Regions from separate parts of the Pradoshia sp. Z4_20 genome, predicted to be linked through region 2. Evidence: a T-box and tRNA genes for the amino acid it is inferred to sense, from the RefSeq annotation. Region 2 holds a T-box; the other holds one or more tRNA genes.
What was found. The T-box of region 2 lies ahead of AC4BHP_RS00695 (valine--tRNA ligase). A T-box ahead of a tRNA ligase gene usually reads a tRNA of that ligase, here a tRNA-Val.
Positions count from the first base shown of each region.

Region 1 (3,214 bases), on a different contig from region 2:
ACAAGACATTTACTTTCCCAAAACGTATATCTACTCATCGTCTCCAAACTTTTGGACACTAACTCCAGGATTTCAGTATGGGCTGGCACATAAGTTAATGAGGTCTCTTCCATCTTTCTGCCCAATTTAGGCGCAATTTTAGAAAAGGGCAGACTCTTTTGTATCCGGGCCACTCCCAAGGAACAATAAGCTTCTGCATACATCATGAAGGTTTTACTATCTATGGACAGCAAGGTTCGAGCTTTCTGAATGAGGTTCATAAACATAACTCCTTAGGAAGTAATGGTTTAGTCAATTAATTCTTCTTTTTTCAACATATCCAGGAAATGAACGAACCTGACTTTCACATTCTTCAGGGCTTCCGTCATACTCTTCTGTTAATCGATCCACAAGCTCATCGATACTTAGGTTCATTCATTAGTTCCCAGGTTAAGCCTCCGACTTCACCGAGATTATAATATTTAACATTATGGACGCTTAACATCACTTTCTCCCCATCCATATCACTGACTACATTCCTTTTGGACATAATAAAAGTTGATATATTAAGATTTCTATCCTTCAAGCTAAATTAACTCTGGTAACTTCACTTTTGATTGCAAATCCAAACGCCTGGTACACCATCTGCTTCAATACCTGAATCAACTTCATCACTCCAATTTTAAAAAAAGCCCTATACGATAAATTTGTATAAGGGCTTTTTCCTTCTCTACACAATCAACTTCCTCTGTGACCACCGTTAACTTGCCCACCATCAAAAGTTATTTTCACATGAAGAACCTCAACTCAAGATTCGTTTTTGACATACTTTTTTCTCCTTCACCCCTGATGTATCGTTCTTTATTTAGAACACATGGAGCAAAGCAGGCCCTTTTCATCCTATTATTGTATTGAGTTTATCTATCTTTTATAGATATAATTCATAGATCAATAGTCACTAGTTCTCTATAAAGAACTGATGTATACTAAAAATATCATTTTTAGTAAATTATGTCAAACAAATTTACTAAAGATTTTATAATTTTTAGTATGCGCAAAAAGATCAACTGAATGATAAATTTGCTTTCAAAATCGCCAATTATTAGACAGATCTTGGTGATGATTATTACAGACTTTACTCTGAAGAATGTCAGACAGATTCATGAGGACTAAAAAGGCTATGTTCCTTCTCTAATTTAAAGGATCGCTTTGTGTATTTATATAGAAGAAAGATCCTACAACAAAAATTCATCTTGACTTTAACTGACTTACCCTTTATATTAATTATTGTAAATTAATTAGTATTCTGATTCCGTAGCTCAGCTGGGAGAGCACCACCTTGACAGGGTGGGGGTCGCTGGTTCGAACCCAGTCGGGATCATACTTTTTAAGAAGGCTTAAACCTAGATGTATCAAGGGTTTGAGCCTTTTTTCTGTTTTTTAGTTGAAGTCTCATCCTCTTGTAAATAGCCAAGTACCTTTGTTAGGCTCTGCTAAAGGAGAGAGTATTTTTCCATTGCCATCAATCTTCTTCTATTTCATAAGTTAAACCTTTAATTGCATTGATTTTGGCTATTTCATTTTTATCAGATGTCATTATATAGCACTCTGATTCATGAGAGTTAGTTGCCAGCCAGTCCTCTCCTTCTTTAATAAATGATAAATCTCCAGGTAAGTTAGGGAAAACCCAACTAAATAGAGAATTGGATAGTTCCAAAACTGTTGTTTTTAGCATGTTCATCTGTGGAAAAATAGTATACTTTTGCAGTTTGATTATCTTTTAAAATGTTACTTGCCCATTCAGATTGCTCTTTCATAAGCTTAAATGATGGATCAAACTTTCGTAGAATGGGGGCAAACTTAGTTAAGTCTCCCATATCCTTTCTAAGAACTAAATGAAACTCATCACATATATCAAAGGCCAATTCAATAAGCTCACGGTATGTATTTCCAGACGGATTCTTTGTAATTTTGAACATAGATATTACCCCTCACTATTTTTTGAAAAGAAGAATATACCTAACCCCTTCTTCCATTTATTTAAACACATATTTACATTAAATTTCACTACTTCTCTATGATACTTAACTAGTTGTTATACACTGGTGATTCTCTCAAAGAATCAGTTTATTAGTAATATTTTGTCTCTATACAAAACGATTAAGCAGAAGGTAAAGTAAATATATAACCTTTCTTTTTTGATACATACTTATAAAACAAATTTACAATATAGCTGCTATCCTATCCAAAACCTACATGAAAGAAGGAATGCAAGATGGAGAAGCTTGAAGTGATAGTGGAAATGAAAGAGGGAAACCTGATTCGTCTCTATGCCAATAAAGTATATGATACTTTAGGAGAGACCTATCACGGGGATATCTTCACGACAAAAAGTGAATTGTTAAAGCATTACCCAGATTGCGAAGTGATGAATGGATATGGGTTAGCAGACCCGCAAACCAGCCTTTTAATCTCCGGAATAAATGATTGGTTTGATACGATTGAAGAAGCGGTGACAACACTCCAAGCATTACATCACAAACAAGAGCTGGACGCTTTATACGAGGCAACAGCAAGCTATTATAACCTGCTCAAATCAAACACTAATTTAGCAAGGATAATAGAAGAACTGGACAATCGTGATACAACATCATTCCCCGAAAAAGTAATTTCATTATATATGATTACAGGGTTCGCAAATGATTGGTTCCCAGATGAAATCGCAGAAGATAAACGGCAAGAGGTCAAGAATGTACTAGATCAAGCTTATATGAAATGCTCAAACATTGTAATGGCACATCAACAAGCAAAGAAAGCTCAAATGATGATCACGGCAACAGAATACCTGGGTCTACGCAGAAAATTTTATTCAAAACATTAAAGAAAGCAACTACAAATTATGATGTAGTTGCTTTTTTTGCGTTAAAACTCATTTAAAACTAAAATATTTATCACTTCTTCTGTTGTTCGATGCTTTTCTAGCATCTACATAAATAGTTTCATTAAATATCCTAAGAAAATACCCACGATCGCGAAATCGGTATCGCCAAATGTTGTACCTTCAAAACCTAAGTCTCCTAAGACCGGTAGTAATAATGCTGGCAAGAAGCTGATCAGAATACCGTTAACAAATGCACCTAACATAGCTCCTCTTCTGCCGCCGGTAGCGTTTCCGAATACACCAGCTGTTGCTCCGCAAAAGAAGTGTGGTACTAGACCAGGAACAATTACTTTC
Region 1 is NZ_JBZAJD010000002.1:649,769-652,982, forward strand. It holds gene AC4BHP_RS09100 (lasso peptide biosynthesis B2 protein) at 1-260, opposite strand, end outside; partial or broken gene AC4BHP_RS09105 (lasso peptide biosynthesis PqqD family chaperone) at 292-529, opposite strand; tRNA gene AC4BHP_RS09110 (tRNA-Val) at 1,288-1,360, shown strand; gene AC4BHP_RS09115 (hypothetical protein) at 1,671-1,958, opposite strand; gene AC4BHP_RS09120 (hypothetical protein) at 2,255-2,860, shown strand; gene ulaA (PTS ascorbate transporter subunit IIC) at 2,965-3,214, opposite strand, start outside.
Region 1: it encodes a tRNA-Val, which carries the amino acid that the T-box ahead of AC4BHP_RS00695 (valine--tRNA ligase) is inferred to sense. The anticodon was not compared.

Region 2 (3,214 bases):
AGAAACTATCAATTGGAACTTGAATTTTACGAGGATTTTGGAAAAGTAAAAAAAGTATATACGAACAATGGTATATTTGCGATTAAAACCATCCCGGCAACCAAAGGCATTGATTTTATCAAAAATGTGCAGAACCTATATCAAAATGGATATAACCGAATTGTTCCGATTTTTCCAACAGTTGATGGCAGATATGGAGTATTAACTCATGATAAAATCAGTTACCTTATGCCTTGGCTGCCGGATGAACATATAGAGGAACGGGCAGAACGACACCAGCAGATGTTCAGGGAATTGGCAAGAATGCATACGCTATCTGGCAAAGAAATTAACATTACGAAAGAGGAACGGGAAGAGCATTATGAAAAAACAGTCAAGGAGTGGGAGGAGCAAAAGGAATTTATTCGTGAAATGGTAACAACCATCGAAAAGAAGTGGTATATGTCTCCGTTTGAGCAGTTGTTTAGTATGTGCTTTTATGACTTGTCTCAGGCTCTGACGTATTCCTTAAATAAACTGAAGGAGTGGTTTGACCTAACAAAGGAAGAAGAAAAAGTACGCAGTGTGGTGACCCATGGAAATATCTCAATTCATCATTTCTTATATAGTGAAAATGGTTATGGCCATTTTATCAATTTTGAACAGAGTAAAACCGCACCTGCCTATTTCGACTTATTGCCTTTTGTCGTTAAGCAGTTAAAAACTTATCCAATCCAGGGTGAAGAAATAGTTGAGTGGATCTATCTTTATCTGAAGTATTTTCCCTACAAGGAGGGTGAGCTGCGTTTATTCTTATCCTATTTAGCCTATCCGGCTAATTGTATCAAGGTAGTAGAACAATACTCCAGAAAAAAAGGTAAACAGGATGAAATACAATTTTGCCGAAGATTCCAAAGGCAGTATTGGTTATTAAAAAACATTGAATATATTATTATGAGGATGGAACAAATAGAAGAAAGCAAAAAGGCGAAGGAAGAGAAATAAAAGATATGGCATCAACATAATAAAATGATAGGCTGTATCAAACAAAAACCAGGCAAACCTACCTGGTCTAAATGAATAGTTATAAAAGATTACAGAATATCAAAGTGGAAGGCTAAAGCAAGACCAATCAGTAATAATAGCAGAAATAAATCAAAAGTGGTCGGAAAAAAGAATGTCCGGATTCCTTGAAAAACGGCAAAGGGAATGGAGAATTGCTGTAAGACATTTCTTGTATTTCGAATCCACGGAGGCATATTGTATTGAGTTACCTTTTTTCGCATGTAAATTCCCCCTTTATGATAGAATATAAAATTACCCCTGAATGGGTGTCTGTACAGTAATATTTAAAGCGTCTAAGACTGAGAATTGACGATGACACCTTGGACATAGGCTTGAATAAAATATAGAAAAATGGGAAACAATGATTGACGAGTAGATGCATACTTATGTATGATAACAGTATTAAAAAATGATTTCCGATTATGAGAAACCAAAATAACAATGAAAAGCTTTGAATGGGAAGAGTATGTGATTAAGACTGTAAGAGAGAGGAATCCATCGGCTGTAAGATTCCTTCAGTAACCGTAATCGCAGAAGGTCGCCCGGGAGCTGTTTCCGTGAACGTCAATAGTAGCGGATAACCGGTGAAGAGCCGTTAACGAAATGAAGTGCCGATACAACAGTTATTTGTATTGGAACAAAGGTGGTACCGCGAGACATACCGTTTCGTCCTTTTTATATAGAGGATGAAGCGGTTTTTTTATTGCGTTTTTCACCAATTATGAAAGTAAAGGAGAATGAAAAATGGAGCAACAAACGGATATTGGTATGCCAACCAAATACGATCCTCAATCAATCGAAAAAGGACGCTATGATTGGTGGTTAAAGGGTAAATTCTTTGAAGCGGGACAGGATAAACAAAAAGAACCTTATACGATTGTAATTCCTCCTCCAAACGTAACGGGTAAACTGCATTTAGGTCATGCATGGGATACTGCGCTTCAGGATATTTTGACAAGAATGAAGAGAATGCAGGGTTATGACGTATTATGGCTGCCAGGTATGGACCATGCGGGAATCGCAACTCAAGCGAAGGTAGAAGAAAAACTGCGCAATCAAGGTGTTTCACGTTATGATTTGGGACGTGAGAAATTTGTTGAAGAAACATGGAAATGGAAAGAGGAATACGCATCCCATATCCGTGAGCAATGGGCAAAAATTGGATTGGGCCTAGATTATTCTCGTGAACGCTTTACTCTAGATGAGGGACTTTCAAAAGCTGTTCGTGAAGTGTTTGTAAAACTTTATGAAAAAGGCCTTATTTACCGCGGTGAATATATTATTAACTGGGATCCAAGTACAAAAACAGCGATCTCTGATATTGAAGTAATTCATAAAGAGGTTAAGGGTGCTTTTTATCATATGCGCTACCCACTTGCAGATGGCAGCGGGCATATTGAAGTTGCGACAACTCGTCCGGAAACAATGCTTGGCGATACAGCAGTTGCAGTTCACCCGGAAGATGACCGTTATAAGCACCTGATTGGAAAAACGGTTATCCTGCCAATCGTAGGAAGAGAAATTCCGATTGTTGGCGATGATTATGTAGAGATGGATTTTGGTTCCGGCGTTGTAAAAATTACACCAGCACATGATCCTAATGACTTCGAGGTAGGTAATCGTCATAATCTTGAACGCATTCTAGTTATGAATGAAGACGGAACGATGAACGCGAAGGCTGGCAAATATGAAGGTATGGACCGTTTCGATTGCCGTAAGCAAATTGTGAAAGATCTTCAGGATCAGGGAGTGTTGTTCAAAATTGAAGAGCATATCCATCAGGTTGGACACTCTGAAAGAAGCGGATCTGTTGTAGAGCCTTATTTATCTACACAATGGTTTGTTAAAATGGGACCATTGGCAGAGCGTGCAATTGAAATGCAATCCACTGAAGGTAAAGTAGAATTCGTACCGGAACGCTTTGAGAAAACATATTTGAATTGGATGGATAATATCCATGACTGGTGTATCTCCAGACAGCTTTGGTGGGGTCACCGCATTCCGGCTTGGTACCATAAGGAAACAGGCGAGGTACATGTAGGAATGGAAGATCCTGCAGATATCGAAAACTGGACGCAGGATACAGATGTATTGGATACATGGTTCAGTTCTGCGTTATGGCCGTTTTCCACAATGGGCTGGCCTGATACAGATTCAGAAGACTTTAAAC
Region 2 is NZ_JBZAJD010000001.1:155,503-158,716, forward strand. It holds gene ysxE (spore coat protein YsxE) at 1-984, shown strand, start outside; gene AC4BHP_RS00690 (YszA family small membrane protein) at 1,074-1,265, opposite strand; T-box leader at 1,487-1,721, shown strand; gene AC4BHP_RS00695 (valine--tRNA ligase) at 1,789-3,214, shown strand, end outside.